3 regions of the Micromonospora sp. NPDC048947 genome follow, and region 1 is predicted to be linked to each of the others. Evidence: predicted binding sites of a transcription regulator. Region 1 holds the regulator's gene; each other region holds the start of a gene.
What was found. The regulator HrcA, encoded in region 1, represses chaperone genes, less so after heat shock. The targets are predictions, from matches to a motif close to GGTTNGCACNCTCNNNNNGAGNGTGCNAACC.
Positions count from the first base shown of each region.

Region 2: a site for HrcA is predicted at 1,166-1,196, ahead of groES (co-chaperone GroES). Genes of this name have one in related genera too.
Region 3: a site for HrcA is predicted at 1,225-1,255, ahead of groL (chaperonin GroEL). Genes of this name have one in related genera too.

Region 1 is NZ_JBEZFO010000005.1:72,658-74,923, reverse strand. Features, by position in the region: gene dnaJ (molecular chaperone DnaJ) at 1-606, opposite strand, end outside; gene hrcA (heat-inducible transcriptional repressor HrcA) at 682-1,704, opposite strand; gene AB0B98_RS09500 (hypothetical protein) at 1,789-1,932, opposite strand; gene AB0B98_RS09495 (DUF4870 domain-containing protein) at 1,931-2,266, shown strand, end outside.
Region 2 is NZ_JBEZFO010000024.1:3,596-5,861, reverse strand. Features, by position in the region: gene AB0B98_RS28180 (methyltransferase domain-containing protein) at 1-1,070, opposite strand, end outside; gene groES (co-chaperone GroES) at 1,330-1,644, shown strand; gene groL (chaperonin GroEL) at 1,715-2,266, shown strand, end outside.
Region 3 is NZ_JBEZFO010000037.1:10,118-12,383, reverse strand. Features, by position in the region: gene groL (chaperonin GroEL) at 1-1,030, opposite strand, end outside; gene AB0B98_RS32040 (hypothetical protein) at 1,303-2,266, opposite strand, start outside.

The DNA of each region.
Region 1 (2,266 bases):
CGGGATGGTGGTGCCGTAGCCCTGGCACACGGTGCACGGCCGGGCGGAGACCACCTGGCCGAGGAAGGTGCGCTGCACCGACTGCACCTCGCCCCGGCCAGCACACGCCTCGCAGGTCGCCAGGTGCGTGCCGGCGGCCGTGCCGGCACCGGAGCAGGTGGTGCAGAGCACAGCGGTGTCGACGGTGATCGGGGCCTCCACGCCGAAGGCCGTCTCGTGCAGGTCGAGTTCGAGCCGCAGGATCGCGTCGGCGCCCGGGCGGGTACGCGGCCGTGGGCCACGGGCGCCACCTCCGGCACCGCCGAAGAACGCGTCCATGATGTCCTGGAAACCGACGAACGGGCCGGCGCCTCCGGGGCCACCCGGGCCGCCAGCGCCGCCGCCACCCGGGGCGAGCGGGTCGCCACCCAGGTCGACGATCTGCCGCTTCCGGTCGTCCGAGAGCACCTCGTACGCGGCGTTGATGTCCTTGAACTTCTCCTGAGCCTCCGGGTCCGGATTGACGTCCGGGTGGAACTGGCGCGCCAGCTTGCGGTAGGCGCGCTTGATCTCGTCATCGGAGGCTTCCCGGCTCACACCGAGAATGCCGTAGTAGTCCCTGGCCACTGCGTTCCGTGTCCTCATGTTCGTCTCGCGTTGCGCCGGTCGGCGGCCGCAGCCGGCCGCATCGGCCCTGACCAATCAGTTCTGGGCCAGCAACTCGCCCACGTAGCGTGCCACGGCGCGCACCGTGGCGATGTTGCCGGGGTAGTCCATCCGGGTGGGCCCCAGCACCCCCAGGCCACCCACGATGGTGGTGCCCGGGCCGTACCCGGTGCTGACCACCGAGGCGGCGCGCAGGTTGTCGAACTCGTTCTCGTCGCCGATCAACACCCGGGTCGTGCTCGGCTCGGTCTCACCGATGAGCTTGAGCAGCACGACCTCCTCCTCCAGAGCTTCGAGGATCGGCCGCAGGGAGCCCTGGAAGTCGAGCAGGCCGCCCCGGGTGAGGTTCGCGGTGCCGGCGAGCGCGATCCGTTCCTCGTGCCGCTCGACGAGCGTCTCCAGCAGGACGGTGGCCAGCGTGGTCATGGTCGGACGCAGCCCGGTCGGCGCTTCCTCGACGAGCGCCTGCACCAGCGGCGGCGTCTCGGACAGCCGGGCGTTGGCGAGCTTCTCGTTGATCAGTCGACGCAGGTCGGTGACGTCGTCGGCGGGCACCGGCCCGGGCAGCTCCACGAGTCGCTGTTCCACCCGCCCGGTGTCGGCGATCATGACGAGCATCAGCCGGGTGGTGGAGATCGGCACCAGCTCCAGGTGACGCACCGAGGAGCGGGCCAGGCTCGGGTACTGAACGACGGCGACCTGCCGGGTCAGCTGGGCGAGCAGTCGCACCGTGCGGTGCACCACGTCGTCGAGGTCGACAGCGCCGACCAGGAACCGCTCGATGGCCCGGCGCTCGGCCGGGCTGAGCGGCTTGACCCGGGAGAGCCTGTCGACGAAGAGGCGGTAGCCGCGGTCGGTGGGCACCCGGCCGGCACTGGTGTGCGGCTGCCGGATGTAGCCCTCCTCCTCCAGCACGGCCATGTCGTTGCGGACAGTGGCCGGGGAGACCCCGAGCTGGTGCCGCTCGACCAGCGCCTTGCTGCCGACCGGCTCCTGGGTGGAGACGTAGTCTTCGACGATGGCGCGGAGCACTGCGAGTTTCCGGTCGTCGAGACCCATCCTCCGCACCTCCTGTCGCACGTCGGCCGCCGGCGCTCTGGGCCGGCCGGGCCGTCCTGGCACTCGACTGTAACGAGTGCCAGTCTACGTCGGCGGGCCGGCCGACGCGATGATCAACGGCCACCCGTCGGTGCGGCCCACGCCACCGGCGTTGGGCCGATCGGCCCGCACTGCCGGGCGGTGTCGCTCTGGTGCGGCGTTGCCACGGGCACCTACCGTGACATCCATGACTGAACCTCCTCGCCCTCCCGGGTCGGGCGACCCCGGCAACTACCCGCCGGAGCCCACCTCCCCAGGCCCGTCCCCGTCGGCCGAGCCGCCCACCGCACCACTGTCCGGGGCACCCGGCCCGGCCGGCTATCCCCCGGCCGGTGGCTATCCGCCGCCCACCGGTGACCAACCGCCGTCAGGCGGCTACCCTCCGGCAGGCGGCTACCCCCCACCCGGGGGCTACCCACCACCCGGCGGCTATCCGGCCGGTGGGGCCTACGGCGGCCCCGGCGGCGGCTACGCCAACAACGAGGACAAGACCTGGGCCCTTGTCGCGCACTTCGGCGGCGCC
Region 2 (2,266 bases), on a different contig from region 1:
CGCTTGAGGATCTCCACCCGGCCCACCCGGCGCTCGCGCAGCAGCGCCCGCAGGCGCTTGAGCGAGAACGGCAGCACATCGGTGATCTCCAGGCAGCGCGCGTACGGGGTGCGGACCGGCTGGTCGGCGTAGAGATAGGCGATGCTCGGATCGCCGAGGGTGGCGTCCAGTTCGGTGGCCAGTTCGGCGACGAGATGCGCGCGCACCACCGCCGGGTCCGGGTCGTACAGGTAGCGACGCGGCGGCCCGACCGACGCCTCGGCGGCACCCGAGCCGGTGAGCTGGTGACGGTGGGCCTCGACGCCCCGCTGGCGGTGGAGGGTGGCGCGACGGGGCACCTCCGCCAGCTCACCGCACCAGAGCGCGGCCTCGACCAGGTCCCCATCCACGCCGACCCACTCGGCCTCCGCGCCGGCCGGAATGAGCGCGTGGTCCACGCCCGGCGCGACCTTCACCACTGTGCGCGGCACCCGGTCGGCCAGCCCGGTGACGAAGTCCCACGGCGGCGAGTAGGCGCGCGGGTCGAAGATCCGACGCCCGGTGCCGGTCGTGCGGCGGGCCGGATCGCAGAAGACCCCGTCGACCCCTGACACGTCGAACCCGGTCGCGTCGCCGCACTCGACAGTGAACAGCTCAGCCAGCCCGGCCGCCTCGGCGTTGGCGGCGGCCATCGCCGCGGTCACCGGGTCGGCCTCCACCCCGTACACCCTGATGCCGGCGCGGGCGGCGGCCAGCGCGTCGGCCCCGAGCCCGCACCCGAGGTCGGCCAGGGTGCGCACGCCGGCCGCGTACAACCGGGCCGCCCGACTGTCGGCGACCACCCGGCGGGTGGCCTGCTCCAGGCCGGGACGGGTGAGGAACATCCCAGCGGCCGCCGGGCCGAACTTGCCCACCGCCCGGTGCCGCAGCTCGGCCTGGGTCAGTGCTGCCGCGGCCAACGTCGGCGGCACCCCGGTCGCGCGCAGCGCCGACGCCGCGACCAGTGGATCACCGCCGGCCAGGTCGGCCGCCGCCGCGAGGGCGGCCGACCCCTCAGGGGTACGCAGCGCCGCCAGCTGATCGAGATCCACCCGGCCATTGTCCCGGCCGGCAGGGAAATCCTGGTTGTCGGGGCGCGACGCGCTGGCACTCTCCTTGACGGAGTGCTAGCCACGGAATAACCTGCGATTAGCACTCTCACCCTGAGGGTGCCAGCTTCCGGGTCTCGCGACCCGGGTGCGCACGCCAGGCGGACCGGCACCCGCGACGACGGCACCGCCCGGTGGCATGAGGCAGATTGACGCTGGTCAGCCCCGCTGGCCAGCAACGAAACCAGTACCCCAGGAGGGTATGCCCGTGACTACCGCGACCAAGGTTGCGATCAAGCCGCTCGAGGACCGCATCGTGGTCCAGGCGAATGAGGCTGAGACCACCACGGCGTCGGGCATCGTGATCCCCGACACCGCCAAGGAGAAGCCGCAGGAGGGCACTGTCCTCGCTGTGGGCCCGGGGCGCGTCGACGACAACGGCAACCGGGTTCCGGTTGACGTGCAGGTCGGCGACACCGTCCTCTACTCGAAGTACGGCGGCACCGAGGTCAAGTACGCCGGCGAGGAGTACCTGGTGCTCTCCGCCCGCGACGTCCTCGCGGTCATCGAGAAGTAAGCAACCGATCAGTGCCACTGCCCCGGTCCGGCTCGCCGGGCCGGGGCAATGGCGCTTCGAAGGGACATTAATGGCGAAGATCCTGAGCTTCTCGGACGACGCCCGGCACCTGCTGGAGCACGGTGTCAACGCCCTCGCGGACGCGGTCAAGGTCACCCTCGGCCCGCGCGGGCGCAACGTCGTCCTGGACAAGAAATTCGGTGCGCCGACGATCACCAACGATGGTGTGACCATCGCCAAGGAGATCGAGCTCACCAACCCGTACGAGAACCTTGGCGCGCAGCTGGTCAAGGAGGTGGCGACCAAGACCAACGACGTCGCCGGCGACGGCACCACCACCGCGACGGTGCTGGCCCAGGCGATGGTTCGCGAGGGTCTGCGCAACGTGACCGCCGGAACCAACCCGGCCGGCCTCAAGCGGGGCATCGACGCGGCGGCCATGAAGGTCTCCGAGGCGCTGCTCGGCCGTGCCGCCGAGGTCACCAGCAAGGAGTCGATCGCGAACGTGGCGACGATCTCCGCGCAGGACTCCACGATCGGTGATCTGATCGCCGAGGCGATGGAGCGGGTCGGCCGCGACGGTGTCATCACCGTCGAGGAAGGCTCGATGCTCACCACCGAA
Region 3 (2,266 bases), on a different contig from region 1:
CCCGGCCCTGGATCTGCTCGGCGTCACCGGCACCGTCGACGATGGTGGTCTCGTCCTTGGTCACCACGACCTTGCGGGCGCGGCCCAGCATGTCGAGGCTGGCGGCGTCGAGCTTGAGGCCGACCTCCTCGCTGATGACCTGGCCACCGGCGAGGATGGCGATGTCGGTCAGCATGGCCTTGCGGCGGTCACCGAAGCCCGGCGCCTTGACGGCGACCGACTTGAAGGTGCCACGGACCTTGTTGACCACCAGGGTGGCGAGGGCCTCGCCCTCCAGGTCCTCGGCGATGATCAGCAGCGGCTTGCCCGACTGCATGACCTTCTCCAGGATCGGGAGCAGGTCCTTCACCGACGAGATCTTGCTGTTGGCGATCAGGATGTACGGGTCGTCGAAGACGGCCTCCATACGCTCCGGGTCGGTCATGAAGTAGGCCGAGATGTAGCCCTTGTCGAAGCGCATACCCTCGGTGAGCTCCAGCTCCAGCCCGAAGGTGTTGCTCTCCTCGACGGTGATGACGCCTTCCTTGCCGACCTTGTCCATCGCCTCGGCGATGATCTCGCCGACGGTGCTGTCGCCAGCGGAGATGGAGGCGGTGGAGGCGATCTGCTCCTTGGTCTCGACGTCCTTGGCGAGCTTGGACAGCTCCTCAGAGACGCTCGCGACAGCAGCCTCGATGCCCCGCTTCAGGGCCATCGGGTTGGCGCCAGCGGCCACGTTGCGCAGGCCCTCGCGAACCAGGGCCTGGGCCAGGACGGTCGCCGTCGTCGTGCCGTCACCGGCAACGTCGTCGGTCTTCTTGGCGACCTCCTTGACCAGCTCAGCGCCGATCTTCTCGTACGGGTCCTCGAGCTCGATCTCCTTGGCGATGCTCACACCATCGTTGGTGATGGTGGGGGCACCCCACTTCTTCTCGAGCACGACGTTGCGGCCCTTGGGGCCGAGGGTCACCTTTACGGCGTCGGCGAGCTGGTTCATGCCCCGCTCGAGGCCGCGGCGCGCCTCTTCGTCGAACGCGATCATCTTGGCCATACGGCGTTGTCCTCCTGGACACTCACGGGCCACCCGAGATGTGTGCCCCGGATGGGCCGCCTGGTGTACGCACCTTGGGACGTCGCCACCTGGCGACGACGACGTCCTTCGGCCGGGCCGGATAGCCCGCGACGACCGGCCATGTGCCGCCCCGGCGTCTCCACGCCGGTGCAACCTGGCCCCACCGTCCCGACCATTGGCACTCACGGTATGCGAGTGCCAATGACTTGTTTAGCACTCTCACCTGCCGAGTGCAAGCACGATGCCGCCGCTCAGCCGAGTTCCGCGGCCAGTCCAGCGGTGTTCACCGGCCCCTCATGGGCGCGCTGCTCGGCGTACGTCACCAGCAGACCGATCATCTGCGCGAGGTGGGCCGGCAGGGCCAACACGGCGGTGATCCCGATCACCACCACCGCCACGGCGGCGGTACCTGCCGAGGAGAACGGATCCGTTCCGAGCGTGGAGGTGCCGAACCCTTCCAGGCCACCGGGGATCAGGGTGCCGACGATCACCGCCACGGCCACCAGGGCCACCCGTCCGAGCAGCAGGCCGAGTCGGTCGTGGAACATCCGGAACGATCGACCGATCGGGTTGTGCCGTTCGAAGAGATAGACCGGGCCGGCCATGCTCAGCGCGAAGGCGAGGTAGATGCCCGGCAGCAGGCAGAAACAGACACCGACGCCGATGAGCAGACTGACCAACAGGGTCCAGCCCCACAGCCCGAGCGCCCGACGCAGGCCGTAGCGAAGCGCAGACTCCAGGCTGGCCGGCTGACCGGCCGCCTGCTTGGTGATCACCCAGGTGCCGGCGGCCCACCCGACGGACTGCACCAACCCGACCACCAGGCTGCCGCCGACCAGCAGGACCAGGAGACTCAGCAGTTCGGCGGCGAAATTGTCCGGCAGGGTGGGGGCCGACGTCGATTCGGCCTGGGCGGCCCACTTCGCCGACGGGTCCAGCCCGAGGGAGACCACCGAGAGCACCGCCGCCGGCAGCACCTGGGTGAGCAGCATGATCGGCACCAACTGCCGCCAGCCCCGCCGCAGCGCTCCCCCGCACCGGTTGAACCAGCCCTCGACACCGGCACCGGGCGGCGTGACCAGGGCGTCGTTCGGGTCGAACCCGTAACCCGGCGGGTACCAGCCGACCGGGGGCCCCGGGTACCCCGGCTGCCCGCCGTAGGGACCCGACCCGGGCGGGTAGCCCCCGGTGGGCGGGAACGCCCAGCCCTGCGGC